Linked DNA regions of Accumulibacter sp.. The protein of the gene in region 2 interacts with the protein of the main gene of each other region in a pairwise test. Links are inferred from orthologs where the notes say so. Each region holds a gene or a part of one and is shown on either strand. Other genes may lie near its edges. The genes, in order: aceE and V5B60_RS04685.

Region 1 (16,853 bases), 2.5 Mb from region 2 along the record:
GGCTCGACCTACGCCGACCTGTTGCGCGGTGACGGCAACGCCAACATTCTTGCCGGCGCCCAAGGCAACGACTTTCTCGACGGCGGCGCCGGCAACGACACCCTCGATGGCGGCACCGGCAACGACACGCTGTGGGGCGGTACCGGCGCCGACAGCCTGCTCGGCGGCGACGGCAACGACGCCTACTACCTCGACCACGTGGGCGACAGCGTCAGCGAGACCAATACCAACCCGGCCAGCGGCGGCACCGACCAGGTCTTCAGCTATCTCGCCGCACACACCCTCGGCGCGAACGTCGAGAACGGGCGGATCCTCGCTCCCGGAGTCGCCAGCCTCAGCGGCAACGGCCTCGACAACCTCCTCGAGGCGGGCAGTGGCAACAACCTCCTCGACGGCGGCGCCGGCATCGATACCGCCAGCTACCTCTACGGCGCCAGCAGCGGCGTCAGCGTCAGCCTCGCCGTCGCCGGCGCACAGGCGACCGGCGGTTCGGGCAGCGACACGCTGATCAGCATCCAGAACCTTGGCGGCTCGACCTACGCCGACCTGTTGCGCGGCGACGGCAACGGCAACCGCCTTGCCGGCGCACAAGGAAACGACTTCCTCGACGGCGCCGCCGGCAACGACACCCTCGATGGCGGCACCGGCAACGACACGCTGTGGGGCGGCACCGGCGCCGACAGCCTGCTCGGCGGCGACGGCAACGACGCCTACTACCTCGACAACGTGGGCGACAGCGTCAGCGAGACCAACGCCAACCCGGCCAGCGGCGGTACCGACCAGGTCTTCAGCTATCTCGCCGCACACACCCTGGGTGCCCACGTCGAGAACGGGCGGATCCTCGCTCCCGGCGTCGCCAGCCTCAGCGGCAACGGCCTCGACAACCTCCTCGAGGCCGGCAGCGGCAACAACCTCCTCGACGGCGCCGCCGGCATCGATACCGTCAGCTACCTCTACGGCGCCAGCAGCGGCGTCAGCGTCAGCCTCGCCACCGCCGGCGCGCAGGCGACCGGCGGCTCCGGCAGCGATACCCTGGCGGGAATCGAGCACCTCACCGGCTCGACCTACGCCGACCTGCTGCGCGGCGACGGCAACGGCAACCGCCTTGCCGGCGCGCAGGGCAACGATTTCCTCGACGGGGGCGCCGGCAGCGACACCCTCGATGGCAGCGCCGGCAACGACACGCTGTGGGGCGGCACCGGCGCCGACAGTCTGATCGGCGGCGACGGCAACGACGCCTACTACCTCGACAACGTGGGCGACAGCGTCAGCGAGACCAACGCCAACCCGGCCAGCGGCGGTACCGACCAGGTCTTCAGCTATCTCGCCGCACACACCCTCGGCGCGAACGTCGAGAACGGCCGCATCCTCACTGCCGCCGCCGCGAACCTCGCCGGCAACGACCTCGCCAACTTCCTCGAAGCCGCCACCGGCAACAACGTTCTCGACGGCGCCGGCGGCAGCGACACCCTCAGCTACCTCTACGGCGCCAGCAGCGGCGTCAGCGTCAGCCTCGCGATCGCCGGCGCACAGGCGACCGGCGGTTCCGGCAGCGACACCCTGATCAGCATCGAGAACCTCACGGGCTCGACCTACAACGACCTGCTGCGCGGCGACGGCAACGGCAACATCCTCGCCGGCGCGCAGGGCAACGATTTCCTCGACGGTGGCGCCGGCAGCGACACCCTCGATGGCGGCGCCGGCAACGACACGCTGTGGGGCGGCACCGGCGCCGACAGCCTGCTCGGCGGCGACGGCAACGACGCCTACTACCTCGACAACGTGGGCGACAGCGTCAGCGAGACCAACGCCAACCCGGCCCGCGGCGGCACTGACCAGGTCTTCAGCTATCTCGCCGCCCATACCCTCGGCGCGAACGTCGAGAACGGCCGCATCCTCACCGCCGCCGTCGCGAACCTGACCGGCAACGGCCTCGACAATATTCTCGAGGCGGGCAGCGGCAACAACGTCCTCGACGGCGCCGGCGGCAGCGATACGGTCAGCTACCTCTACGGCGCTACCGGTGGCGTCAGCATCAGCCTTGCCATCGCCGGCGCACAGGCCACCGGCGGTTCGGGCAGCGACACGCTGATCAGCATCGAGAACCTCAGCGGCTCGACCTACGCCGACACCCTGACCGGCAACGGCGACGCCAACCGGCTCGACGGCGGCAACGGCAACGACACCCTCGACGGTGCCGCCGGCAATGACCTCCTCGCTGGCGGTCTCGGCAACGACAGCCTCGTCGGCGGCAGCGGCGCCGACATCTTCCGCTTCGACACCCTGCCGGATGCCGCCAGCAACCGCGACACGATCGGCGACTTCAGTGTCCTCGACGACACGATCGAACTCGAGAACGCCATCTTCACCTCGCTGCTGAGCCCCGGCACCCTCGCCGCAGGCTCGTTCCGATCCGGCGCCGGCCTCAGCAGCGCCGCCGACGCCGACGACTACCTGATCTACAACAGCAGCTCCGGCGCCATGTACTACGATGCCGCGGGCAACACGGGCGCAGCTCCGGTACACATCGCCACGCTCGCCCCGGGTCTTGCGCTGAGCAACCTAGATTTCGTCGTCACCTGAAGCTTGCGTATTTCGGTGACGGTAGATGGGTTTCTCTCGATCGTCGACTTCGGGGTCTGTCGCTTTACCGATCCGGCTCACCATCCTTTCCCGGTCAGAGCAGCACGCCGCGTGTCCGCCAACGAGCGGACGCGAACGGATCAGGCCACTTGCGGCAGCCTGACCATTCCACTGGAACCAGCTGCGTCCCTACCGTTTCTTCACCGCCGGCAGGTCGGTGCACACGCCCTCATAGACCTCGGCCGCCATGCCGATCGACTCGCCGAGAGTTGGATGCGGATGGATGGTGTGGCCGATGTCGGCGGCGTCGCAGCCCATCTCGATGGCCAGGCAGATTTCGCCGATCATGTCGCCGGCCTCGGTGCCGACGATGCTGCCGCCGATGATGCGATGCGTCGCCTCGTCGAAGATCAGCTTGGTGAAGCCCTCCTCGCGGCCGTTTGCCAGCGCGCGCCCGGAAGCGGCCCAGGGAAAGACACTCTTGCCGTAGGTGATCCCTTCGACGCGGCATTGCTCCTCGGTCTTGCCGGCCCAGGCGATCTCGGGGTCGGTATACGCGACCGACGGGATCTGCAGCGCATCGAAGCAGCGCTTGCTGCCGTGCGCCGCCTCGGCGGCGACATGCGCTTCATGCACGCCCTTGTGCGCCAGCATCGGCTGGCCGACGATGTCGCCGATGGCGAAGATGTGCGCCACGTTGGTCCGCTGCTGCGCGTCGACCGGGATGAAGCCGCGCTCGGTGACGGCGATGCCCGCCTTGTCGGCGGCGAGCCGGTTGCCGTTCGGCGCGCGGCCGACAGCGACGAGGACGAGGTCGAAGCGCTCGCTTTCGCCGCTGCTGTAGCTCACCTCGATACCTGCGGCGGTCGCTGACGCGGCAACGACGCCGGTGTTGAGCAGGATGCGGTCGAAACGGTGGGCGTTCTTCTTCTCCCAGACCTTGACCAGATCCCGGTCGGCGCCCGGCATCAGCACGCCGCCGAGTTCGACGACGGTGATGCGCGAGCCGAGCGCCGAGTAGACGCTCGCCATCTCGAGGCCGATGATGCCGCCGCCGACGACCAGCATGCGCTGCGGAATCTGCCGCAGTTCGAGGGCACCGGTCGAATCGACGACGCGCGGGTCGTCGGGCATGAAAGGCAACGCGATCGGCTGCGAGCCGGCGGCGATGATCGCCTTCTGGAAACGGATCAGCCTGCTGCCACCGGCGGCGAGCGCGACCTCGAGATGATTGGCGTCGACGAACTGGCCGACGCCCTGCACGACCTCGACCTTGCGCCCCTTGGCCATGCCGGCGAGACCGCCGGTCAGCTTGCCGACGACCTTGTCCTTGTGCGCGCGCAGCCGGTCGAGGTCGATGCTCGGCGCGCCGAAGCTGACGCCGCAGTCGCCCATGTGCTGCGCCTCTTCCATGACCGCGGCGACATGCAGCAGCGCTTTCGACGGGATGCAGCCGACGTTGAGACAGACGCCGCCGAGGGTCGCGTAACGTTCGACGAGAACCGTCTGCATGCCGAGGTCGGCACTGCGGAAGGCCGCCGAGTAACCGCCCGGACCGGCGCCAAGGACCAGCATCTCGCACTCGAGGTCGGCCTTGCCGCTGACCGGCGCTGCCGCCTGCGGCGCCGGACTGGCGCTCGCCAGCGACACTGTCTCAGCCGGTGCCGGCGCTGCCGCGGCCGCACCGGTGTCGATCACCGCCACCAGCGAGCCGGCCGAGACCCGGTCGCCGACGGCGACGCGGATTTCGCGGATGGTGCCGGCGACGCTGCTCGGCACGTCCATCGTCGCCTTGTCGGACTCGAGGGTGACGAGTGCGTCGTCGATCCGGACTGTGTCGCCGACGGCAACGCAGACGTCGATGACCGGCACGTCGTGGTAGTCGCCGATGTCTGGTACTTTCGCTTCAATGATCTGGCTCATCGTCTTGTCCCCGGTCAGAGCAGCACGCGCCGCATGTCGGCGAGCAACAGGGCGAGATGGACGTTGAAGCGCGTCGCCGCGGCGCCATCGATGACGCGGTGGTCGGCAGTGAGCGACAGCGGCAGGATCAGCCGCGGAGCGAACTCGCGGCCGTTCCACACCGGCTTCATGACCGACTTGTTGACGCCGAGGATCGCCACCTCGGGGGCGTTGACGATCGGCGAGAAAAGCGTCCCGCCGATACCGCCGAGGCTCGATATGGTGAAGCAGGCGCCGGACATCTCGCCCGGGGTGAGCTTGCCGTCGCGCGCCTTCTTCGCCAGCTCGCCGCTTTCGCTGGCGAGTTCGGCGACGGACTTCTGGTCGGCATTGCGGATCACCGGCACGACGAGACCATTCGGCGTATCGGCGGCGAAAGCGATGTGACAGTAGCGCTTGAGGATGAGATTGTCGCCGTCGAGCGAGCTGTTGAACTCGGGGAACTTCTTCAGCGCGACCGCGCAGGCCTTGATCAGGAAGGCGAGCATGGTGATCTTCAGTCCCGACTTCTCGTTCTCGCGGTTGACGGCGACGCGGAAGGCTTCGAGGTCGGTGATGTCGGCATCCTCGTGGTAGGTCACCGCCGGGATCATCACCCAGTTGCGCGCCAGGTTCTGCGCCGAGATCTTCTTGATGCGCGACAACGGGCTGACATCGACCGGACCGAACTTGGCAAAGTCGACTTTCGGCCACGGCAGCAGATCGAGGCCGCCGCCGAGCGACGCCGCGGCTGCCGGCGTCGGTGCCGTCAGGACGCCCTTGACATAGGCAGTGACGTCCTCCTTGAGGATGCGCGACTTCGGACCGCTGGGCGTCACCTTGCTCAGGTCGACGCCCAACTCGCGCGCCAGCAGGCGCACCGAGGGGCTGGCGTGCGTGCGCGAGCCGAGGGCAAGGCCGGCAAGCGGTGGCGCGGTGGGTACGGCCGTCGCGGCAACCGCTGCCGGCGCAACCGCAACCGGCGGAGCTGCCGGAACAGGCAGGGCTGCCGGAACAGGCAGGGCTGCCGGAACAGGCGGGGCTGCCGCAGCGACGGCTGTCGCCGCAGCGACTTCGGCCGCCTCGAGCACGACCACCACCACCCCCTCCGATACCTTCTCGCCGAGCGCGACGCGAATCTCGCGCACGACGCCCGCTGCCGGCGAGGGAACGTCCATCGTCGCCTTGTCCGACTCCAGCGTCACCAGCGCATCATCGACCTTGACGACGTCGCCGACGATGACGCAGAGGTCGATCACCGGCACGTCATGGTAGTCGCCGATGTCGGGGACTCTTACTTCGATCAGTTGACTCATCGCTCGCTCCCTCAGACCGTCGTCGGGTTGGGTTTGTTGACGTCGATGCCGTAGCGGGCGATCGCATGCGCGACCTTCTCGCGCTCGATCGTGCCCTCGTCGGCCAGCGCCTTGAGTGCCGCCACGGTGACCCAGCGCCGATCGACCTCGAAGAAATGGCGCAGCTTCTCGCGCGTGTCGGAGCGGCCAAAGCCATCGGTACCCAGCGTCACGTAGCGACGGTTGAGGAAGGGACGGATCTGCTCGGCGAACATGCGGACGTAGTCGGTGGCAGCGACGATCGGCCCGCGGGTGTCGCCGAGGCAGCGCTCGACGTGCGAGACACGCGGTTTCGCCAGCGGGTTGAGCATGTTCCAGCGCTGCACGTCAAGCCCGTCGCGTGCCAGCTCGGTGAAGCTCGGGCAGCCCCAGAGGTCGGCATCGATCCCCCAGTCGTTCTTCAGCAACTCGGCGGCGGCGATGACCTCGCGGAAGATCGTTCCCGAGCCGAGCAGCTGCACGCGCGGCGTCACCGGACGGGTGTCCGAAGACTGGCCGCGACGCAGCAGGTACATGCCCTTGATGATGTCAGCCTCGGCACCGGTGGGCATCTCGGGATGCTCGTAGTTCTCGTTCATCACCGTGATGTAGTAGAAGATGTCCTGCTGCTCCTGGTACATCCGCCGCAGGCCCTCACGCATGATGACGGCAATCTCGAAGGAAAAGGTCGGATCGTAGCTGAGGCAGTTCGGGATCAGGCTGGAGAGCACCAGCGAGTGGCCGTCCTCGTGCTGCAGGCCTTCGCCGTTGAGTGTCGTGCGACCGGCGGTCCCGCCGATCAGGAAACCGCGCGCGCGCTGGTCGGCGGCCGCCCAGCAGAGGTCCATCGTGCGCTGCAGGCCGAACATCGAGTAGCAGATGTAGAACGGGATCATCTGCACGCCATGTACCGAGTACGACGTCGCGGCGGCGATCCAGTCGCTCATCGCGCCGGCCTCGTTGATTCCCTCCTGCAGCACCTGGCCGTCCTTCGACTCCTTGTAGAACATCAGCTGGTCGTGGTCTTCGGGGACGTACTTCTGCCCTTCCTGGTTCCAGATGCCGACCTGGCGGAAGAGGCCCTCCATGCCGAAGGTGCGTGACTCGTCGGGAACGATCGGGACGACGTGCCGACCCACCTTCCTGTCCTTGAGCAGGATGTTGAGCAGGCGGACGATGGCCATCGTCGTCGACACCTCGCGCCCTTCGCCGGAAGCCTTGAGCAGAGCGTCGAAGGCAGCGAGATCCGGAATTTCGAGTGGTGCCGCGGCGCCACGCCGCTTCGGCAGGTAACCGCCGAGATCCATGCGGCGCTGCCGCATGTAGCTGAGTTCGGCCGAGCCCTCGGCAAACTTGAGGTACGGCAGTTCGTAGAGCTGTTCGTCGGCAACCGGCAGGCTGAAGCGGTCACGGAAACGCTTGATCGCCTCGAAATCGAGCTTCTTCTGCTGGTGCGAGATGTTCATGCCCTCGCCCGCCTGGCCCATGCCGTAACCCTTGATCGTCTTGGCGAGGACCAGCGTCGGCTGACCCTTGTGCTCGACGGCCGCTTTGTAGGCACTGTAGATCTTGAAGATGTCGTGGCCGCCGCGGTTCAGCGCCCACACCTGGTCGTCGGTCCAGTCGGCGACGAGTTCCTTCAGCTCCGGCGTGTTGAAGAAGTGCTCGCGGACGTAGGCACCGTCCTTCGCCTTGAAGGTCTGGTACTCGCCGTCGACGATCTCCATCATGCGCTGCTTCAGAACGCCCTTCTTGTCGCGCAGGAAGAGCGCGTCCCAATTGGTTCCCCAGATCAGCTTGATGACGTTCCAGCCGGCACCGCGGAAGGTGCCTTCGAGTTCCTGGATGATCTTGCCGTTGCCGCGTACCGGCCCGTCGAGCCGCTGCAGGTTGCAGTTGATGACGAAGATCAGGTTGTCGAGCCGCTCGCGCGCCGCCATGCCGATGGCGCCGAGCGATTCGACCTCATCGGTCTCGCCGTCGCCGAGGAAGGCCCAGACCTTGCGGTCGCCGGCCTCGATGAAGCCGCGACTGTCGAGATACTTCATGAAGCGTGCCTGATAGATCGCCTGGATCGGCCCGAGGCCCATCGACACCGTCGGGAACTGCCAGAAGCCCGGCATCAGCCACGGGTGCGGATAAGACGAGACGCCCTTGCCGTCGACTTCCTGCCGGAAGCAGTCCATCTGCTCGTCGGTCAGCCGTCCGAGCAGGTGCGCGCGCGCATAGACGCCGGGAACCGAATGACCCTGGAAGAAGATCAGGTCGCCGCCATGCGTCTCCGAGGGCGCGTGCCAGAACCACGAGAAGCCGACGTCGTACAGCGCCGCCGCCGAAGCGAAGGAGGCGATGTGGCCACCGACGTTGCTGTGCCGGTTGGCGCGGACCACCATCGCCATCGAGTTCCAGCGGATGTAATTGTGGATGCGGATCTCCATGTCGGCATTGCCCGGGTACTTCGGCTGCCGGTCGACCGGAATCGTGTTCACGTATTCGGTGGTCGCGCTGTAGGGAATGTCGATCCCCTCCTGGCGCGCCTGGGCGATCAGCCCCTGGATCAGGAAGTGGGCCCGCTCGGGCCCCTCCTGGTCGATGACGCCCTGCAGCGCGTCTTGCCACTCCTGGGTTTCCTGCGGGTCGGCGTCGCCGGCGGCGACCGACAGCGCGTTGTCGGGCAGAGCTGACATGAATGTGTCTCCTGGTCTACGGAATCGTGGGATGAATGATGCTTGCCTGCACGCCGAAACGACGCCACCTGCAAATGTAATACCTTGGGTTACCGCGTGGTACCGCAGCGCAACAATCAGTGCATCCCGGATTGTAAAACGTCCTTTTGCATTGTGCAATGCCGCACGCTGCGCTGCAACGGCAGTGCTGCCGCCTGACACTTGCGTTGACCACACGGACCGGCAGAAGTTGACCTGCGTCAACCGCGCCGGTGCCGGCGGCGGCTAAGGTTCTGCTTTTGTCGCAGGAAACCCTTATCAACGGGAGAGGCAATGAGCGCACACGCAGTGATGTCGACGCCGCCGGCGGCGGCCGGCAGCAGGCTCCTGATGTCGGGCAACGAGGCGGTCGCGCGCGCCGTCTGGGAAGCCGGGACGCGCGTCGCGGCGGCTTACCCCGGAACGCCATCGACCGAGATCCTCGAGTGCCTGGCCGGCTATCCGGATCTGTACTCCGAGTGGTCGGTGAATGAGAAGGTCTCGCTCGAGGTCGCTTTCGGTGCCGCCATGGCGGGATCGCGCAGCTTCTGCGCGATGAAGCATGTCGGCCTCAACGTCGCTTCCGACGCGCTGATGACGATGACCCTGACCGGCGTCAACGGCGGCCTGGTGATCGCCGTCGCCGACGACGTCGGCCTCTCGTCGTCGCAGAACGAGCAGGACTCGCGCTACTGGGGCCGCTTCGCGCATGTGCCGGTGCTCGAACCGGCCGACTCGCAGGAAGCGCACGACCTGACGCTCGCCGCCTTTGGGCTCTCAGAGCGTTTCGAGGTACCCGTGATCCTGCGCATGACGACCCGCATCTGCCACGTCAAGGGTGTCGTCACGACCGGCGAGCGCAACGCCCACAGCGCCGCCGGCTTCCGCAAGGACGTCGGTCGCTGGGTGATGGTTCCGAGCGCCGCCGGTCGCCGGCTGCCACTGATGTTCGAGCGCGAGCGCCGGCTGCGCGCCGAAGCCGAGGTGTCACCGCTGAACTTCGCCGAGCCTGGCAGCGACCGGCGGGTCGGCTTCGTCACCTCCGGACCGGCCTACATGCACGTGCGCGAGAGCTTCCCCGATGCGCCGGTGTTCAAGCTCGGCCTGTCCTTCCCGCTGCCTTTCGACAGCCTGCGCCGTTTCGCCGCCGAATGCGAGCGCGTGGTCGTCGTCGAGGAAGTCGAGCCGCTGGTCGAAAGCGAACTCCTGGCGCAGGGAATCGACGTCACCGGCAAGCGGATCCTGCCGCTGTCGGGTGAGTTGTCGCCGCAGGTGCTGCGACCGGCGATCGCCCGCCTGCTCGGCGAACCGGTGCCGGAGGACAGCGCGGCGGCGCCGATGGAAGTCTTTCCGCGGCCACCGACGATGTGCGTCGCCTGCCCGCACCTCGGGGTCTACTACACGCTGTCGCAGCTGCGCAACGTCACCATCTCGGGCGACATCGGCTGCTACACGCTCGGCTTCGGGCAACCCTGGAATGCCCTCGACGCCTGCATCTCGATGGGCGCCTCGATGGGCATGGCACTCGGTCTCGACAAGGGGCGCGGCGACAACGAAAGGGAGCGCAAGATCGTCGCCGTCATCGGCGATTCGACGTTCCTGCACATGGGCATGCAGGGCCTGCTCGACATCGTCTACAACCAGGGCAACGTCACCGTCCTGCTGCTCGACAACCGCGCCGTCGGCATGACCGGCGGCCAGGACAACCCCGGCAGCGGTCGCGACATCCATGGCAACGAAGCGCCACGGGTCGATTTCGTCCGCCTCGTCAAGGCGCTCGGCGTCCGCGACGAGCGGGTCCACCTGGTCAACGCCTATGAACTGCCGGTCCTGCTGAAGACCCTGCGCGAGGAGACGAAGATCCCCGAACCCTCGGTGATCATCACCAGCCAGCCATGCGTCCTGATCAAGGACTACCATGCACTGAAACCGTACATGGTGATCGACGAGCGCTGCACCGGCTGCGGCAACTGCATCGACGTCGGCTGTCCGGCGATCCACGTCACGCGCCGCGACCGCGTGACGAAAGCCAGCGGCCGCGAGGTCGACCTCGCCTTCGTGCGCATCGAGAGCGCCGCCTGCACCGGCTGCGGCCTCTGCCTGAAGCCCTGCGCGCCGGATGCGATCGTTCACGTCGACACGCTGTCGATGCCGATCAAGGTCGTCCGCAAGAATCCCGCACCCGTCCACAACGCCTAGCGACGCAGGCGACGGCAGCGGCCAGCGTTGCCGCCAGCCGCCGCCTGCCCGCCCATGCCGAGAGCTTCCGAAGCCGATGACCAGCAGATGCAAGTACGACACCACCAACATCCTCGTCGTCGGCACCGGCGGCCAGGGCGTCATGACCGCCACCGAGATCCTCGCCGAGGCGGCGATCGCCCTTGGCCATGACGCCAAGAAGACCGAGGTCGCCGGCATGGCACAACGCGGCGGCGTCGTCTCCTCGCACCTGCGCTTCGGCCAGAAGGTGCTGTCGCCGCAGATCAGTCCCGGCACGGCCGACTTGCTGCTCGGCTTCGAAGCCGCAGAGGCGATGCGCTGGCGGCACATGCTGCGGCCCGACGGCCTGGTGCTGATGAACACCGGCCGTCTCGTGCCGCCGATCGTCGAACTCGGCCTCTACGACTACCCGGACGACCCGGTGGCCGAAGTGCGCGCCGCCGGCACGCATGTGGTGTCCTTCGACGCTTCGGCGATTGCCCTCGAACTCGGTGAGATCCGGCTCGGCAATACGGTCATGCTCGGCGCCATCGCCGATCACCTGCCCTTCCCCGCCGAAGTGCTCGAGCAGTGCGTCCTGCAGCGCTTCGCGCACAAGAAGCCGGAGATCGTCGAGATGAACCGGCGCGCCTTCGCCGCCGGCCGCGCGGCTGCCGCCGATGCGTTGCGCGCCGCGCCTGATGCCGCCTGATCTGCGCTAGAATCGCAACCTTCCTGCACCGCTCCCCCGCCCCCGTTTCCCGGCCTCATCGGAAGAATCCACGTGACCGCAAGAATCCTCGACGGCAACGCGCTGGCGCAAAGCCTGCGCGCCGATTTCAAGACCCGCGCCGAAGCGCTGGCGGCGCGCGGCACCCGCCCCGGGCTGGCGGTGATCCTCGTCGGCGAAGACCCGGCGTCGCAGGTCTACGTGCGCAACAAGGTCAACGCCTGCGCCCAGGCCGGCTTCCACTCGGAGAAGATCAGCTACCCGCCGGACGTCGACCCGCAGGTGGTCTTCGACCGGCTCGCCGAACTCAACGCCGACCCGGCGATCCACGGGATCCTGGTGCAGTTGCCGTTGCCGAAGCACTTCGACAGCGACGCCGTACTGAAGGCGATCGCACCCGCCAAGGACGTCGATGGCTTCCACGCCGAGAACGTCGGCGCGTTGATGCAGGGTCATCCACGCTTCATCCCGTGCACCCCCTACGGCGTCATGAAGTTCTTCGCCGAAGCCGGCATCGACCTGCGCGGCAAGGAGGCGGTGGTCCTCGGCCGCTCGAACATCGTCGGCAAACCGATGGCGATGCTGTTGCTGCAGGCCAGCGCCACGGTCACCGTCTGCCACTCGCAGACGCGTGACCTCGCCTTCCACACCCGCCGCGCCGACATCCTCGTCGCCGCGCTTGGCAAGGCCCGCTTCGTCACCGCCGACATGGTCAAGCCGGGCGCGGTGGTGATCGATGTCGGCATCAACCGCCTGCCCGATGGCAAGCTCTGCGGCGACGTCGATTTCGCCGGCGTCAGCGAGGTTGCCGCGGCGATCACCCCGGTGCCGGGCGGCGTCGGACCGATGACCATCACGATGCTGCTCGCCAACACCCTCGAGGCGGCCGAACGGGAGGCCGGCTGATGTCTTCCGCTCGCGCGCCGCTGGTCGGCGTCGTCATGGGTTCCGATTCCGACTGGCCGACGATGCAGGCGGCTGCCGTCGTCCTCAAGGAGTTCGGCGTGCCGTTCGAGGCGCGCGTCGTCTCGGCGCACCGCACACCGGATCTGCTTTTCGAGTATGCCGGCGCAGCGGCAGCGCGCGGCCTGCGGGCGATCATCGCCGGCGCCGGCGGCGCCGCCCACCTGCCCGGCATGCTGGCGGCGAAGACGACGCTTCCCGTGCTCGGCGTGCCGGTGCAGTCGAAGGCCCTGTCCGGGCAGGACTCGCTGCTCTCGATCGTGCAGATGCCGAAGGGCATCCCGGTCGCCACCTTCGCCATCGGCGAGGCCGGCGCGGCCAACGCCGCGCTCTTCGCCGTCGCCATGCTGGCCACCGGCGACGCGATGCTGGCGCAGCGCCTCGCCGATTTTCGCCGCGCCCAGGCCGACAAGGTCATGGCGATGAAGCTGCCCGAGGTGTGAGCCGCTGCCGCGTTCGGTCTCCCCGAAGATGATCCTTCCGCCCGCAACGCTCGGCATGCTCGGTGGCGGCCAACTCGGTCGCTTCTTCGTCGCCGCGGCGCACGAGATGGGCTACCGCGTCTGGGTTCTCGACCCCGATCCGCACAGCCCGGCGGCGCTGCTCGCCGACCGCCACCTCCGTGCCGCCTACGACGACCATGCCGCGCTCGACGAACTCGCACAGGCCTGTGCCGCCGTCAGCACCGAGTTCGAGAACGTCCCCGCGGGCACACTCGACTACCTCGCCAAGTTCGTCGTCGTCCACCCGTCTGCGGCGGCGGTCAGCGTCTGCCAGAACCGCATCGCCGAGAAGGACTTCCTGCGCGACAACGGCCTGCCGCACGCGCGCTGCGTCACGGTGTTCGACGAGCAACAACTGCGACAGGCGGGTGACGAGCTGTTCCCGGGAATCCTCAAGGTCGCCCGCTTCGGCTACGACGGCAAGGGGCAGGCGGTCGTCGCCGACCGCCAGCAGGCGATCACCGCCTTCCAGCATTTCAAGGGCGAGAGCTGCGTGCTGGAAGAGAGGCTGCGGCTCGAGTGCGAGGTTTCGGTGGTGCTGGCACGCGACCAGGGCGGAGTGGTGTGCAGCTTTCCAACCGCCGAGAACAGTCACCGCCGTGGCATCCTCGACGTCTCGCTCGTCCCGGCGCGCGCCACCGCGGCGCTGCACGCGCGCGCCGCCGGACTGGCGGCGACGATCGCCGAGCACCTGGCTTACGTCGGCACGCTGGCGGTCGAGTTTTTCGTCGTCGACGGCGAACTGCTGATCAACGAGATGGCGCCGCGACCACACAACAGCGGTCACTACACGCTCGATGCCTGCATCACCAACCAGTTCGAACAACAGGTGCGGGCGCTCTGCGGTCTGCCGCTCGGCGACCCGCGGGCGCATTCGGCAGCGGCGATGGTGAACCTGCTCGGCGATCTCTGGTACGGCAGCGGTGTCGCCGGCCAGCACTACCGCGAGCCAGACTGGTCACCGCTGTACGCCTGGCCCGGCCTCAAGCTGCACCTCTACGGCAAGCACCACGCCCGCCCGGGCCGCAAGATGGGCCACTTCACGGTGCTCGCCGGTGACGTCGAGAGCGCCCGCGACATCGCCCTCGCGGCGCGCGCCGCGATCGGCATCAGCGATGCTCCCTGAAGCCGCCATCATCGACCATGCCGTCGTCCTGCTGCAGGCCGGCGAGCTCGTCGCCTTCCCGACCGAAACGGTCTACGGCCTTGGCGCCGACGCCGCCAACCCGTCTGCCGTCCGCCGCATCTTCGCCGCCAAGGGGCGCCCCGCCGATCACCCGCTGATCGTCCATCTGCCGGCCGACGGCTACCTTGACAACTGGGCGAGCGACATTCCGCGCCAGGCCTGGGAACTGACCGAAGCCTTCTGGCCCGGACCGCTGACGCTGATCCTCAAGCGCGCCCGCGGCGTGCCGAGCGCCGTCACCGGCGGCCAGGAGACGATCGGCTTGCGCGTGCCGGCGCACCCGCTGGCGCTGGCACTGCTGCGCGCCTTTGCCGAGGCCGGCGGCGGCCTCGGCGGCCTCTGCGGCGTCGCCGCGCCGTCGGCCAACCGCTTCGGCCGCATCAGCCCGACCGAGGCGGCGCACGTGCGCGCCGAGCTCGGCGACGCCGTGCGGCTGATCCTCGACGGTGGCCGCTGCGGTGTCGGCATCGAGTCGACGATCCTCGACCTCAGCCGCGGCGACGGCGCGGCGCCGCGCATCCTGCGTCCGGGAGCGATCACGCCGGAATGCATCGCCAATGTACTCGGTCGCCTGCCCGAGGTCGCCGGTCAGCCACCCGGTGCTGACGCCACGGCCATGCCGCGCGTGCCGGGAGCGCTGGCGGCGCACTACGCGCCGCTGACGCCACTGCGACTGCTGCCGGCAGCCGAGCTCGCTCACCTCGCCGAAGCGGTGACCGCGGGCCAAAGCTGCGCGCTGCTCTGCCACAGCCGGCTGCCGGAGACGCCCGCGGCGGCGCTGCTCGTTCGCCAGCTGCCAGCCGACCCGTCGCGCTACGCGCACGAACTCTACGCCGCGCTGCGCGAGCTCGATGCCGTGGGCGCCGACCTGATCCTCGTCGAGGAAGTGCCGTCGGACGCCGCGTGGGCGGCGATCGCCGACCGACTGCGGCGCGCCGCCCGCGGTGCTGGCGGGCAGGATCTCGAGCAATTGTCGTCGAACCCGTCCAGCGCGCTTTCCTTTCCGCGCTGCGCCGAGGAGTGATGCAGCCCCCGCAAGCATGGCCGACTCCGACGGCTGCCAACGACGTTCCGCCCGCGTGTGAGCACGATTCTTGCTGCGCACCGCAGGCGCAAAGCGTGGCTGCAGGCGAGCGAATGCATGACCGTGCGCGCGCGCAGCTGATAGGATTGCGGAACGGCAGCACTTGCTGGAGCAGTCCAGCCAGCGACTGGCGAATCTCCCTTCTCCCGCGCGCTGGCGAAGGGTCGGGGATGAGGGGAAGCGGTCATGACTTTCCTCAGCAGGGCTACCCCGTCCGTCATGACCGTTCGCTTACAGGAACCTCGCAATGGCTGTAGCCAGGCCCCAGGGAGTCAGTGTCCGAGTGGCGCTGCGTATCAAGTCGGCTCGACAACCCGCCGCTGAGCGCGAGATGCACAGCCCCGCCAACGGGGTCGAGCTCATGGTCGCGGCCTGTTGCCGTGCTCGAGGCTACCCGCACGCAGGTGTCGCAAAACGGCACGCTGGCCCACATCACCCGGCGAGGAAGTCCTTCGTGACCGAGCATCGTCAGACACTCCTCGCCCGACTGGGCTTCCGGTTTGGCATCAACGGCCCGCATGCTGCGCGCACCGTGATGCTGGGCGAGCTGCGTCTGCTCTTGGGGCATAGCCCGTTGTCGGCCAATCTGCAGCGCGGACCCGTCAGCATTTGAAGCGAGGAGCCCAGACCATGCTCGACCCAGCACAACTCAGCCGTGCCGCCGAACGCCTGGCATCCGCCGCCACACGCCCGGCCACAGTCATAGTGTTCGGCTCCTACGCCCGCGGCGATGCCAGCGAGGCTTCCGACCTCGACCTCGTGGTGATCGAGCCCGAGTTGCCCGACAAGGCCGGTGAATACCTTCGCCTGAGAGCTGCTCTGGGCCGCGTGGGCGTCGGCGTGGACTTGCTGCTGTTTGCGCGGCCCGACTTCGACCGCCGCAGCCAAGTGCCTGGCACGCTGCCCTACTGGGCCAAGAAGGAAGGCAAGGTGTTGCATGACGCCGCAGCGTGAGGAAGCAGCCCGTCTGCTGCGCCTGGCTCGGCGCGACCACGCCGCGCTGCAGGCCTTGCTGGTTGCGCCGGGCGTGGGCGTGGCGGTGGCCTTCTTCCACGCCCAGCAGGCGGCCGAGAAGGTCTTGAAGGCGGCCATGTGCCTGCATGGGCTGGAGTACCGCCGCACACACGACCTGGAAGAACTGGCCGGGCAGCTGGCCGATGCAGGCCACCCGCCCAGCGTGGCGGAAGCCGACCTGCGCCTGCTCACGCCCTACGCCGTGGAATACCGCTACGACGACGAGGCGCCCGAACTGCTGACACCGGAACAGGCGCTGTCGATCGTGACCGAGCTGCTGGCCTGGGCCGACATACAAACCACGGCACATCCATGAATGCCACACGGCCGCTGCGAACCGGCCCTGGCCAGAGGAGGCCTGCATGCTGACCGAGCTCACCCTCAGCAACTTCAAGAGCTATCGCGAGGCCCGGCTGCCACTGGCGCCGCGGAGTTTTCTGATCGGCGCCAACGCCTCCGCCGAGCCCACACCGACGAAATCAGCGTCGCCTACAACAATTTCAGACGCGGTCGCACCAAACCTCACATAACCACCGTCCAGGCCGCCCGCTGTCGCGTGCTTTCCACCTGGGCTCTGCCGCCGCGACAGCAGCGGCTTGCAGACCGTACAA
Region 2 (11,509 bases):
TACCCCAATCACCAAACTTGCCAGCTTCGTAGGAATCCAAACCGAAGCGAAGACCAAGGCGAACACTAGGATAAAGCTGGGCCTGGGCTTCGCCTATCGCCGCAGTTGCCTGATGTAAGCGCGCTTCGGCCGCACGAATGTCAGGGCGTCGACCGGCCAACTCAGATGGCACGCCGAGCTTGTATTGAGGCAACACCATTGCCGCGGCAGGAGCACTCTCGGCGGCCAGCTCTTTGGCCAAATCACCGGGGCGCAGCCCGAGAAGCAGGCAAATACGGTTCTTGGACTGTGCCTCCTGTTCAAGTAGCGGGGGCATCTGTGCCTCAAGGTCAGCCAGTTGCAGCCGCTGGCGCTCAAGGTCCAAATCGTTGGCGAGTCCATGCTTGCTCCTAGACTCCATCATAGATGTCCGCTCGCGCAGGGCCGTGATGTCGTCCCGCGTCAATTTCAACAGGCGTTGCGTTGTGCGCAGGTCGATATAGGCCATCGCCAAGTCGCTGGAGATGACGAGTCTGGTCTGGTCAAGTAATGCCAACGAATTGGCGATGTCTGCATCAGCAGCCTCAACCGCTCGGCGCACACGTCCCCACAGGTCAATTTCCCAAGACGCATCGAATCCGCCTTGGTAGGAGGTGTAAGGCTCGGATAGTGATTTGGCAACCGCATCCCGATTATTCGGCGCCATTACGTCCAGCACCCGGTCCCCCGCCGCGTATTCGCTCTGCCGCTGGCGAATTGCGCCACCCTGGAGTTTGACTTCGGGGACTTGCTGGCTAGCAGTGACACTCCTCTGAGAGCGTGCCTGTTCATAGTGAAGCATTGCAGTCTTCAAGTCTGGGCTGGACTCAAGCACGCGGGTTTCCAACTGGTCCAGCACGGAATCCTGAAATGCAGCCCACCACTTATGCTCGGGGGCTCCCTGCATCCCCTCGTTCCTGGGCAATTCTTTGCTCGAGCTCGACCATAAAGACCAAGTGGCCGGAGACAAAAGCTCCGGTGCCTTATAGTCAGGGCCAACGGCTGCACATGCCGACAATAGAATGCTCGTGCTCAGGAGCCACAGCGACCGATGCACACGCAAGGTTAAGGTGTTCTTCATTGCATTCCCCTTAGGTCAGCCGATTTCGGAAAAGCCATGCGGCAACGGGAAGCGTTATCGCGGCTATCACCAGCATCGGGACAAAATCCATTCCTACGTCCTGCCAACCAGCACCCTCCAGATAGACCCGGCGAACCAGGTCGATGGCGAATCGCAACGGGTCGGCGTAAGTCAGAATCTGTAGTGCGGTAGGCATGTTGCCAACGGGCGTGACGAGCCCGGACAACAGGATGAGCGGCATGATGAGTACGAAGGCGTAAACCATTGCCTGGTGCATATTCAGGGACAGCGCCGAGATGGAGAGACCAATACCAACGCAGGCCGTTGTAAAGGCGACAAGCCCCACATAGAGCACAACCAAGGACCCCTGGAACGGAATCCGGAACCAGAACAGCGCCACGCAGAAAACCAGGCTTGCCTGCACCAGTCCGATAGTGATGGCCGGCGACGCCTTGCCAATCAAAATCTCCATGGGTCGCAGTGGCGTCACGAGCAGTTGGTCGAACGTGCCCTGTTCACGCTCACGGGCCACCGACAATGCGGCCAACAGCAAAGTTTGAATCATGCTCAGGGAAGCAATCAGGGCGGGAACGATGTTCCACCGAGATTCCAGGTTGGGATTGAACCAGGCTCGGATTTCAATGTTGACGGGTGGACGTACCGCGTTGGGTAGTGAAGCGTTGAATTGGCCAATCAGGGTGCTCAGGTGGCCAGCCGCCATATTGGCAGTGGTCGAGTTACGCCCATCGAGAATGAGCTGAACAGGTGCGCTACCCGTTGATGCTAGTTTCGCGTCGAAGTCGGGCGCGAAGTGGAGAACCAGCAGCGCCTCGCCATTGTCGATAGCACGAGCAATATCGCTTGAATTGCGCAGCGTCGCCGCCCGTACAAAGACCTTTGAGCCCTCCAGACGAGCCAGCAGATTTGTCGAGGCTGCGCCATGACTCTCATTTAGAACGGCGTATCGCACATGATTGAGGTCGTAGGTGGCCGCGTAACCGAAGACCAGCGACTGGATAACAATCGGGACGATGAGAATTACCCGGATGGCGGGGTCCTTCAAAATCGCCAAGACTTCCTTGCGGAACAGGAAGGAGATTCGGCGAAGAGAACCAGTAATGGATTCGAGCAGAGTCATCATCGGTCCAATGTCTTCTTGGTTCGTAGACGCGCGCCCGTGATGAGCACGGCAAACTGCACGACAAGGATTGTCCAGTCGCGCACGATTAGGTTGAGGTTGTCGCCGGCCAGGAAGCTCATGCGCGCCAGTTCAACGTAGTAGGTTGCAGGCAGGATGGACGCGACCTTCTGGATGCCGGTCGGTACGTTGTGCAGGTCAAACAGGAAGCCGGAGAGCATCAGGGCCGGCAGGAAGGTAATGATGACGGCGACCTGGCTTGCAAGAAACTGATTGCGGGCGGCCGCTGAAATCAACAACCCCAGACTCAGTGCGACCATCAGATAAAGCATTGAACTGACCATCAGCACCCAGAGCGAACCGTGAAGCGGCACATGGAACAACCCCCGGGCGGCGACCAGGCAGAGCGTCAGCCCTCCCATACCCACCGCGAAGTACGGGATGATTTTGGCGAGCAGTATTTCGAGGGAACGCACCGGGGTGACGAAAAGGGCCTCCATCGTTCCGCGCTCCCATTCCCGGGCGATGACCATCGAGGTTAGGAATCCGCCAACCAGGGTCATGATGAGGACTATCAGCCCAGGAACCAGATACCAGGTGCTCGAATTGGCCGAGTTGAACCAGAGACGGTCAACAAGCTCCACGCCTGGAGCAGCACTGACCCTGCCGGCGCTATCGGCGCGGCGCTTGTTCCATCCATCAATGGCTGCGGACACATAACCACGAAGACTGGCGGCCGTCGCTGCATCCGTTCCATGGACGACAAGCTGTACCGTTCCTCGGCCCTGAGCCAGTTGCCGAGAAAAGTCGGAGGGGATGCGGACAATGCCGTCGACCTGGCGGCCACGCATCAGGGCTTCCGCCTCGGCCATCGTCGTGACGTAACGAGGGGCGATGTAGTCCGAGCCACGCAATCCCGCCACAACATCGCGCGCCATGGGCGCGCCATCTTCCAGGACGATGGCGACTGGCGCATTCCGAATATCGAGCGAGAGTCCGTACCCGAAGAGCAGTATCAGTGCGATGGGCAGGAAGATACCTATCGCCAGGTTGCTCTTGTCGCGTATCAGCTGGCGAAACTCCTTGATGGTGAGCGCCCTGAGCCGTCGCCAAAAATGACTCAAGTTTCGTGGGAGCCAAGTCGATTGGGTTTGCATCATCAGGCCTCCACCGCATTGAAGCCGGTCTGCCTGCTTTCGCGCGCCTTCTTGATAATCTCCAGGAACGCCTCATTCATGTTCGCCGCACCAGAAGCCTGGCTGCGAACTTCGTGAGGTGTTCCAATCGCCAGCAAGCGCCCGGCATCCTGGATGACGATGCGGTCGCAATACTCAGCTTCCTCCATGAAGTGCGTCGTCACGATGATGGTGGTGCCTTCGGCAGCAAGCGTCGTGATGCGCCGCCAGAAAGCGCGACGAGCGAGTGGGTCGATGCCACTTGTAGGCTCGTCGAGAAAGAGAATCTCGGGGCGATGTATCAGGGCCGTGGCCATGGCCAGCCGCTGTTTGAAACCGCCGGGAAGCTCACCGCTTCGTTCGTCTTTCTTTTCCCGCAGCTGAAATTCGTCTAGCGCTCGCTCTACCTGGGCATACAGCTCCTGTCTGCCCAAGCCATAGGCGCCTCCGAAGAACGTGAGGTTTTCGGTGACGGACAGATTTCCATACAGGGCAAACTTCTGGGAGACATAGCCGATGCGAGCGCGAGCAGGTGCTCGGGCGGTTCTCAGGTTGAAACCCGCCACCTCGAGGAAGCCACTGGTCGCCGGGAGCAGGCCGCAAAGCATGCGGAATGTGGTCGTCTTCCCCGCGCCATTGGGCCCGAGTAGACCGAAGATTTCGCCTCGGCGAACGCTGAACGAGGTACTGGCAACCGCTGTAAAGCTGCCAAATTGGCGAACCAGGTCGCGGACCTTGATTAACTCGATTGGGTCCTTCGTGTCGAGCTGTACAGACGAATTCTTGGTCTCAACCGCATCCTCGTGGCCGTCCTGGGTCGCACGCTCGCGCAGGAGGGTCATCACTCCATCTTCGAGGCGGGAGGGAGTGGCCTCGCATCGAGCTCCCAGAAGTATTCCTTCAAGGTCACGAGGCTCCGTGCCCCCAGCCTGGATAAAGCGCACCGCGCCGCTTTCCGGCACAGCATCGAGAACATGCCTCTTATCGTCGATAAGTCTCGCCTGTAGCGTCCTGGCCAACTCACCTTCCCGCGGATAGGCAACAAAGCAACGGCCCTTGGCCGGCCGGCACAGTTCATCCGGTGTGCCCTGGGCTAGCACTTGCCCTTCAGTCATTACGATGACGTGCTTACAACGCTCTGCTTCGTCCATGTAAGCCGTGCTCACAATCACCGGAAGACCTTCTTCCTCGACTAGCTGCTGCACGATGCGCCACAACTCACGGCGGGAGAGCGGGTCAACGCCGACGGTCGGTTCGTCGAGAAGAAGTAGCCGGGGGGAACGTACCAGCGTGCAGGCCAACCCAAGCTTTTGCTTCATGCCGCCCGATAGATTTCCTGCCAGGCGATTGGTGAATGCGGCCATGTCTGTCATGGACAGCATGCGGTCAAAGCGTTCTCGACGCTCATCCATTGGTACGCCGTGCAGGTCGGCATAGAGATTAAGGTTCTCCATGACGCTCAGGTCTTCATAGAGGCCAAAGCGTTGAGGCATGTAGCTGATGAGGTCTTGTACCTCCTGGGGCTTGGCGGCCACATCAATGCCCAGTGTGTAGAGGCTCCCTGAATCCGGCTTCATCAGACCAGCGATTAACCGTATGAGTGTGGTCTTGCCCGCGCCATCAGGCCCCACGAGGGCGGTGAGCTGCCCTTTGGGAATCGAGAGGGTGATGCCGTTCAATGCCGGCCCGCCAACCGCTCCTTTGAAGCGTTTGACGACATCCTTTGCATCAACGGTGAGAGCAGTTGTGGTCATGATTTTCCGAGTGCCTCGGGGTGATTAGGCGCCAAGCGGACAGTGGCTGGCATGCCCAGCCGTAGCTGGTCGTCAGGGTCCTTGACCAGTACGCGGACCTCATAGACAAGGCTCGTTCGTAGCTCTTCCGTTTGGACGGGTTTGGGCGTGAATTCCGCTACCGAGGAGATATATCCAACCTCCCCGGCGATGGATGCGTCAGGAAGTCCGTCTATTTTGACCTCAGCCGGCATCCCTGGCCGGACACGGGCAAGCTGCGCCTCATTTACGTAAGCGCGTATCCATTTGGGTTGCACGATGGCCAAGGCGTAGACCGGTTTTTGCGGCGACGCCATGTCGCCCGGCTCGGCTAATCTGGAACGCACGACGGCATTGGTCGGAGCTTTCAATTCAGCCAGTGAAATGCGATGCCGGAGTAAAGCCAACGACTCTTCCGATGCCTTGAGCTGGGCTGCCGCCTGCTCGATGTCTTCAGAGCGCGGACCTAATTTGGCGAGGCGTAGGGCCATTGATTGGTCTTCAACTTTTGCACGAGCCGCCTTTAATGTCGCTGCGGCCCGGTCCAATTCCTGGCGGCTAACGCCTCGACCATGAGTTTCCTCTGCGATGGATTGCATCCGCTGGAAATCCAGCTCGGCCAACTTTGCATCGGTAGTAGCAGCATCCACCCGGGCCTGCGCCTGACCTATTTCTTCCGGGCGCGAACCGTTGCGTAAGCGCAGCAAAGCCTTCTTGTTTACCTCGATTTGAGCCTCGGTCTGAGCCGCCTGAAGCTCGAGCGTGCGAGTGTCGAGCACCGCCAGAACTTGGCCAGCTGTGACCTTCGCCCCTTCCTCAACCCGCATTTCAACAATGCGCTCGCTGTCCTGGAAGGCCAGTGAAACCTGACGGATGTCGACGTTGCCAAGCAGCGTGATGTCGTTCTTCTGCGAGGAGTTTCCGCTCCACAGCCAAGCGCTGACACCAACGACTCCAACAACTGCTATCGCAACTCCGGCGAGAATTTTCCGGTTCATATTCGATGCTCCTGCGCTTGACGTTCTCGATAGACGCACTATATTCAAATTCAATTTGAATTGCAACTATGGTAGCATTCAGGAATCAATAAAGGGTTGGAGACTATGACTGGACGTAAGAGAGCAGCGCGTGCCGATGGAGATGCAACTCGAGCCCGCCTCCTGGAAGTTGCCGGGCAGCTATTTGCACGACTTGGCTATGCAGGGGCCGCAAACAAAGCGATTTGCGAAGCGGCCGGAACAGACCTTGCCGCCATCAACTACCACTTCGGCGGCCGCGACGGGTTGTATCAAGCAGTTCTCTTCGAAGGATATGAGCAACCGATTAACCTTCAGAAGCTCAAGGAAATTCACGCTCGGCAGGATTCTGCGGAGAACAAACTATCCGCAGCCATCGACATGATTGTCGACCGGCTTTACGACGAAGGGGGCTGGCATGGACGTGTATTCGCCCGGGAGTTGGTTGCACCTTCTACCCACCTAGCAGCCCTCGTTCGAGAAGGGGTGATGCCGCGCTTCAAGCTCATGAGCGACATCCTTTCGGAAGTTACTGGATTCAGCGCACAGGACCCGGCGTTGTTGCGGTGCGTTCTGAGCGTCATCGCACCGATGCTGATGATGCTGGTAGTGGACCGCGATACGCCTACTCCATTTCGCGCATTGATGACGCGGCCCGCAGATGAACTCAAAAGCCATCTCAAGCATTTTGCTTTGGCAGGATTACTGGCCACCAAGGAGCAAGCCAGCCGCCGAGGTAGCTAACGCTACACCGCGACGCTACTCCAGACCGGTCGTTGCGTCACCAAAGCATAGACTGACCGCTCAGGGTCGACACCGGTAATCGGATCGTTGCCGCACTGAACAGCGCCCCGTTCCAGGTCGCCTCCATTTATGCGGCTGAACCGAGGGAGAGCAGCTTTACGCCGTCTGGCCGCAGTTCGCCCTTGGGCGACACGTGCCGGTAGAGCGTCTGCCGGGTAATCCCGAGTTCTTCGCAGAGATCGCCCACCTTGGTTTCCGGTTGCCCCATGCTGGCCATCGCCAGGCGTAGCTTGGCGGCGGTCATCTTGAAGGGGCGCCCCCCTTTCCTGCCGCGAGCGCGCGCCGAGATAAGTCCAGCGACTGTTCGCTCGGAAATCAACTCACGCTCGAACTCGGCCAGCGCGGCAAAAATACCGAACACAAGCTTGCCGGCGGCAGTCGTCGTGTCGACCGCCGCACCGTGACCGGTCAGGACCTTCAGGCCCACGCTACGCGCAGTTAGGTCGTGCACGGTGTTGATCAGGTGGCGCAGATCACGGCCAAGCCGATCGAGCTTCCACACGATCAGCGTGTCCCCTTCACGAAGCGCCTTCAGGCAAGCAGCCAACCCTGGGCGATCATCGCGCCTGCCCGAGGCCAGATCCTCGTAAAGGTGCGCAAGGCTCACACCAGCGGCGATGAGCGCATCGCGTTGCAAATTGGTGGACTGGGATCCGTCCGCCTTCGATACCCGCATGTAGCCGATCAGCACCTTTTCACCCGTCACGTATACGTTCGATTATGTGACAGTGTGAGCCAGAAAGCTCTGGCCGTCAAAATTTGTCACTTAACCCGTAATTTTGTCTAAGACATGCAAAGGGTTCATCAGGCTCATAATGTGACAGAAATTCCGGAGGGATGCCTTCCTCCGCGAAGGTGGCGCGCAACTGTTCCAAGGAAGCCGGGTCGCGCCGACCATAGGAAGCCAACGCGAACAGCGAGCGTGCCGTCTCGGGGTTGTGCCGCGCTTCAATGATGGCCTCGTCGATGGCCTGGACTGCACGCTGCCAGTGATTGATGGGTTCTGGCTTCGGCGCTTTCGTCGGTAGGCCGCTGGTGAACCCGGTTTGGGGCTCGGACCAGAATAGCTTTGCCTGCTCGCCTGGCGGGCTTATGTCCCTCACCTCAATCAAGTTGATTGCCGTTGCCGCCGCCTCCAGCATCTGCAATCGTACTGCCGGGTTCAGGGTTTCATACGGTCGCCACAGACTTTGCCCAGCACGCAGCGGATGCCCGCAGCTTTCCCAGACTTGGCGGAGATACCCCGCGCAGGTTCCACACGCGGAAAGTGGGGTGTTCAGCTCATCGAGCAGCGTGCGTAGCAGCCGAAACCACAATCCGGCGTGGATGCGCCGGCGCGGCAGCTCCACATACCCCATGGTCAGCGCCTGCCAGGTGCGCCGGTCCATCGCCGCAATCGGGTCGCTGGCGGTGCGTGGGGCGGCATCGGCATTCTCCCAGCCGAGAAAACGCCCTGGCACGCCCCAATAGGATTCCAGCCAGCAGCCATGCAGCGGGCAGCTCAGCATCAGGGGCAGCTTCCACACGAGCAGTACGGCTTGGTTCTCCGGATCGTTCAGGCAGAGCGGACAGGCGCGGTGTATCGGCTGGCTGGGGAGCCAGGCACGCCAGCTCGTGATGGATCGCGTCTTACGGCGGAGTCTTGGCAGCAGCACCGAGAGCTGAAACGCATAGGTTTCCAATGCGTCTGGAATCTGATCATCAAGGCTGTCCAGTAGCCAAGGCACCCAGCCGGCGAAGCTCATACTGCGCAGCCGGTCCAGCTCGATGCCGCTCCGTTGGGAAAGCATCGCCAGCAGCGAGAGTGGTGGCACGGTGTCTAGGTCATCGACGTGGCCGTGACCAAGATCGTGCTCCAGTAGGTCGGGCACCTCCATGTGATAGCAAAGGGCCACGCGGTTGAGCCATGAGGACAGCGCCTCGCCTTCTTTCGGGGCGGGATGCAGCGGCCAGCGTGGTGCCGGCTTCACATCAATTCCCGCTCGAACTGGCGTCGCCGCTCGCTGGGGCCGGTGTAATCGGCCATGCTGAGCGTGCGGTGGTTGATCGCTTCCTCGCCGCTCTCCACGGCGGCAATGGCCGCCGCCATCAGCAGGTGCGCCAGCTCGCCGATGGTGCCCTCGCTGCGCGCGAGCAGGTAACGGGCCATGTCCGCCGTGGCAATCGGCGAGGATCGCCGCAGCGGGAGCGAGGCGGCGAAGCTGGCCAGCAGCGAACAGCAATCGTCGTTGTCCTCCCACACCGGCAGCATCATCGGCTCGAAGCGGTTTTCCAACTGGTCATCCGAACGGATCGCCAGGTAGGCGTCGCGCGTGCCGACCCCGACCAGCGGGATGCGCAACTCGTTGCCGAGGAAACGCAGCAGGTTGAGAAATTCCCGACGGTTGACGCTGTTGCCGGCCAGGACGTTGTGCAGCTCGTCGATGACCAGCATGCGCACCCCGACCTTGCGAAGCAGTGCCAGCGCCAGTTGCTCCATTTCCGGCAACCGTGGGCGCGGACGCAGTGGCGCACCCATCGCGGCGAGCAGCGCGACATAGAAGCGCATCACCGACGGTTCGGACGGCATCTGCACGACCAGCACCGGGATGTGTTCCTGGTCGGCGTCAGAACTGGCCGGATGCGTGCGCCGGAACTTTTCGATGATCATCGACTTGCCGTTGTTGGTCGGGCCAACCAGCAGCAAGTTGGGCATGCGTTGTTTGTTCGGCCACGCATACAGCGTTTCCAGCCTGTTCAACGCTTCGACCGCGCGGGGGTAGCCAATCCAGCGGTCGGCGCGGATACGCTGCACGCGCTCGTCCGCTGGCAGACGGGCCAGACCCTGCGCCGCCGGCAGCAGGTGAGACAGGTCGATAATGGGATATTCGTCCACGGCTACCACTCCTCGATCTGGTCGAACGGTTTGGCCGGCGGCAGGTTGTCGGCCTGCGGGTCGGTAATGTCCGTTCCCGGCGGAACGGGCTTGTCCGGCCGAGCGGATGCTTTGAGGTGTTGCCGACGATCCGCGTCACGCCGAGCCTTGCGTGTGGCCTTCTGCGCGGTGGTCACGATCTCGCGCATCTGGCCGATCATGCGGAACAGCACCGACTCATCCACCTGTTCGCGCCCTTGCTGCCGCAATTTCGCCAATGCTTGGCGTTGCTCCCAGAGGGTGACAGCCGGGTGCGACAAGGTACGGTAGGGGATTTCCAGGTAGTGCTGACCCTCCGGTTCCAGCACCCAGATACGGCTGATGTCGCGCGGGTCGCGCCGGATCAGGAAAGAGGGCTGGCGGTCGCGCCGTGCGATCCAAGGTTTGAGCGCGTCGGCGTAGTAGTGGATGTGGTCGATGACGAAGCCGGTGCGGGTCAGCGTGCGGCGGAGGATGGGCAGAAAATCGACCAGGAAAGCCGTGGCGCGGGTAACGACTGCTGGCACACCGATGCGCGCCACAGCCTCGGCCCAGCGCGCGGCCGGCGGCTGAAGCAGGCCGTTGTGCACGGAGCCGTGATAGGTGCCGACTGCCAGTGCGAGCCAGCGCTCCAGCTCGCGCAGTGTCAGGGCGGCCATCTTCTCGGAGTCGTACTCCCCGCGTTGGTCGGGATTGGAGAAGGTCGTTCCAGGCAGTTCGTCGTGGATCATCTGCATCGCCGTGCCGATGATCCGCTCCACGATGCCACCGTAGTGCGGCTGCCCGAGCGGACGATAGTCCAGCCGGATGCCATGCTGCTCGCAGCCCCGGCGCAGGGCCTCGCTCTTGAATTCGGCCGCGTTGTCCAGGTAGAGCAACATGGGCTTGCCGCTCATCGGCCAGTCCATTTCCACGTCCAACCCTTCCAGCCAAGGGCGCTTGTCGCAGGCGACATGCGCGAGGCAAAGGCCGACCGAGACGGCGGACGGCGCTTCCAACGTGACCACCATGCCGAGCACACAGCGGGTGAACACGTCGATGGCGATGGTGAGGTACGGACGGCCGATCGGTTGCCGGTCGCGCTCGTCCACCACGATCAGGTCGATGACCGTGTGGTCGATCTGCACCTGCTCAAGCGGCGCAGTCACGGCGGGAGGCACGCCGCCGGCACCTTGGAGGTCTCGGGACGCATCCTGGCCTTCCCGGCGGCGAGTGACTTTGCGCGGATCGAGGCCGGCGATCCGCAACGCCACAGTGTTGCGCGCCGGCACCCGCAGCTTCTGCGCTTTGCAAGCCTGCGCGACCTCGCGGTGGAACGCCGCCAGGCTGCGCTTCTGTTTGGTCAGAAACCGCTTTTGCAGCAGGTCGCGGATGATGCGTTCGATCGGCTCCGGCAAGCGGCCCTTACCTTTGCCGCCGCTCGACTGCCCAAGAACCAGGTCAGTGACCAGCCCCGAGCCTTGCCGGGCACGGCGGATCAGGATGTAGACCTGCCGCCGGGACAGACCCAGTACCTGGGCTGCCGCGTCGGCCGCTTCATGCCCTACCGTCTCCGACTGTGCCAGCGGCCCGATGATCTCCGCGCGACGGCGCGCACGCTCCCATGCCTGAT

The links.
Region 1: the proteins of V5B60_RS04685 (region 2) and aceE interact in binary tests that used the Escherichia coli proteins (3 or more experiments, as listed by UniProt). The link is inferred for Accumulibacter sp. from one-to-one orthologs.

What each region holds. Positions count from the first base shown.
Region 1 is NZ_JAZKUG010000001.1:3,609,051-3,625,903, reverse strand. What follows is about bases 5,652-8,856. They hold aceE (pyruvate dehydrogenase (acetyl-transferring), homodimeric type), read right to left. Parts: upstream 8,546-8,856; coding sequence 5,852-8,545; downstream 5,652-5,851. Other genes in these bases: aceF (dihydrolipoyllysine-residue acetyltransferase), read right to left, coding at 5,652-5,840. Also shown: V5B60_RS15975 (DUF4347 domain-containing protein), read left to right, coding at 1-2,583; lpdA (dihydrolipoyl dehydrogenase), read right to left, coding at 2,773-4,506; more of aceF, read right to left, coding at 4,521-5,651; V5B60_RS15955 (thiamine pyrophosphate-dependent enzyme), read left to right, coding at 8,858-10,762; V5B60_RS15950 (indolepyruvate oxidoreductase subunit beta), read left to right, coding at 10,839-11,474; bifunctional methylenetetrahydrofolate dehydrogenase/methenyltetrahydrofolate cyclohydrolase FolD, read left to right, coding at 11,547-12,398; purE (5-(carboxyamino)imidazole ribonucleotide mutase), read left to right, coding at 12,398-12,898; V5B60_RS15935 (5-(carboxyamino)imidazole ribonucleotide synthase), read left to right, coding at 12,927-14,084; V5B60_RS15930 (L-threonylcarbamoyladenylate synthase), read left to right, coding at 14,074-15,168; V5B60_RS15925 (hypothetical protein), read left to right, coding at 15,683-15,841; V5B60_RS15920 (nucleotidyltransferase domain-containing protein), read left to right, coding at 15,859-16,182; V5B60_RS15915 (HEPN domain-containing protein), read left to right, coding at 16,166-16,558; V5B60_RS22285 (hypothetical protein), read left to right, coding at 16,605-16,772. UniProt on the Escherichia coli protein: Component of the pyruvate dehydrogenase (PDH) complex, that catalyzes the overall conversion of pyruvate to acetyl-CoA and CO(2).
Region 2 is NZ_JAZKUG010000001.1:1,081,644-1,093,152, forward strand. The notes cover bases 2,782-5,781. They hold V5B60_RS04685 (ATP-binding cassette domain-containing protein), read right to left. Parts: upstream 5,167-5,781; coding sequence 3,397-5,166; downstream 2,782-3,396. Other genes in these bases: V5B60_RS04680 (ABC transporter permease), read right to left, coding at 2,782-3,397; V5B60_RS04690 (efflux RND transporter periplasmic adaptor subunit), read right to left, coding at 5,163-5,781. In the rest of the region: V5B60_RS04670 (efflux transporter outer membrane subunit), read right to left, coding at 1-1,099; V5B60_RS04675 (ABC transporter permease), read right to left, coding at 1,110-2,240; more of V5B60_RS04680, read right to left, coding at 2,237-2,781; more of V5B60_RS04690, read right to left, coding at 5,782-6,182; V5B60_RS04695 (TetR/AcrR family transcriptional regulator), read left to right, coding at 6,288-6,944; V5B60_RS04700 (recombinase family protein), read right to left, coding at 7,072-7,695; V5B60_RS04705 (TniQ family protein), read right to left, coding at 7,757-8,974; V5B60_RS04710 (TniB family NTP-binding protein), read right to left, coding at 8,971-9,879; V5B60_RS04715 (Mu transposase C-terminal domain-containing protein), read right to left, coding at 9,882-11,509. UniProt on the Escherichia coli protein: Part of the ABC transporter complex YbhFSR that could be involved in efflux of cefoperazone. Probably responsible for energy coupling to the transport system.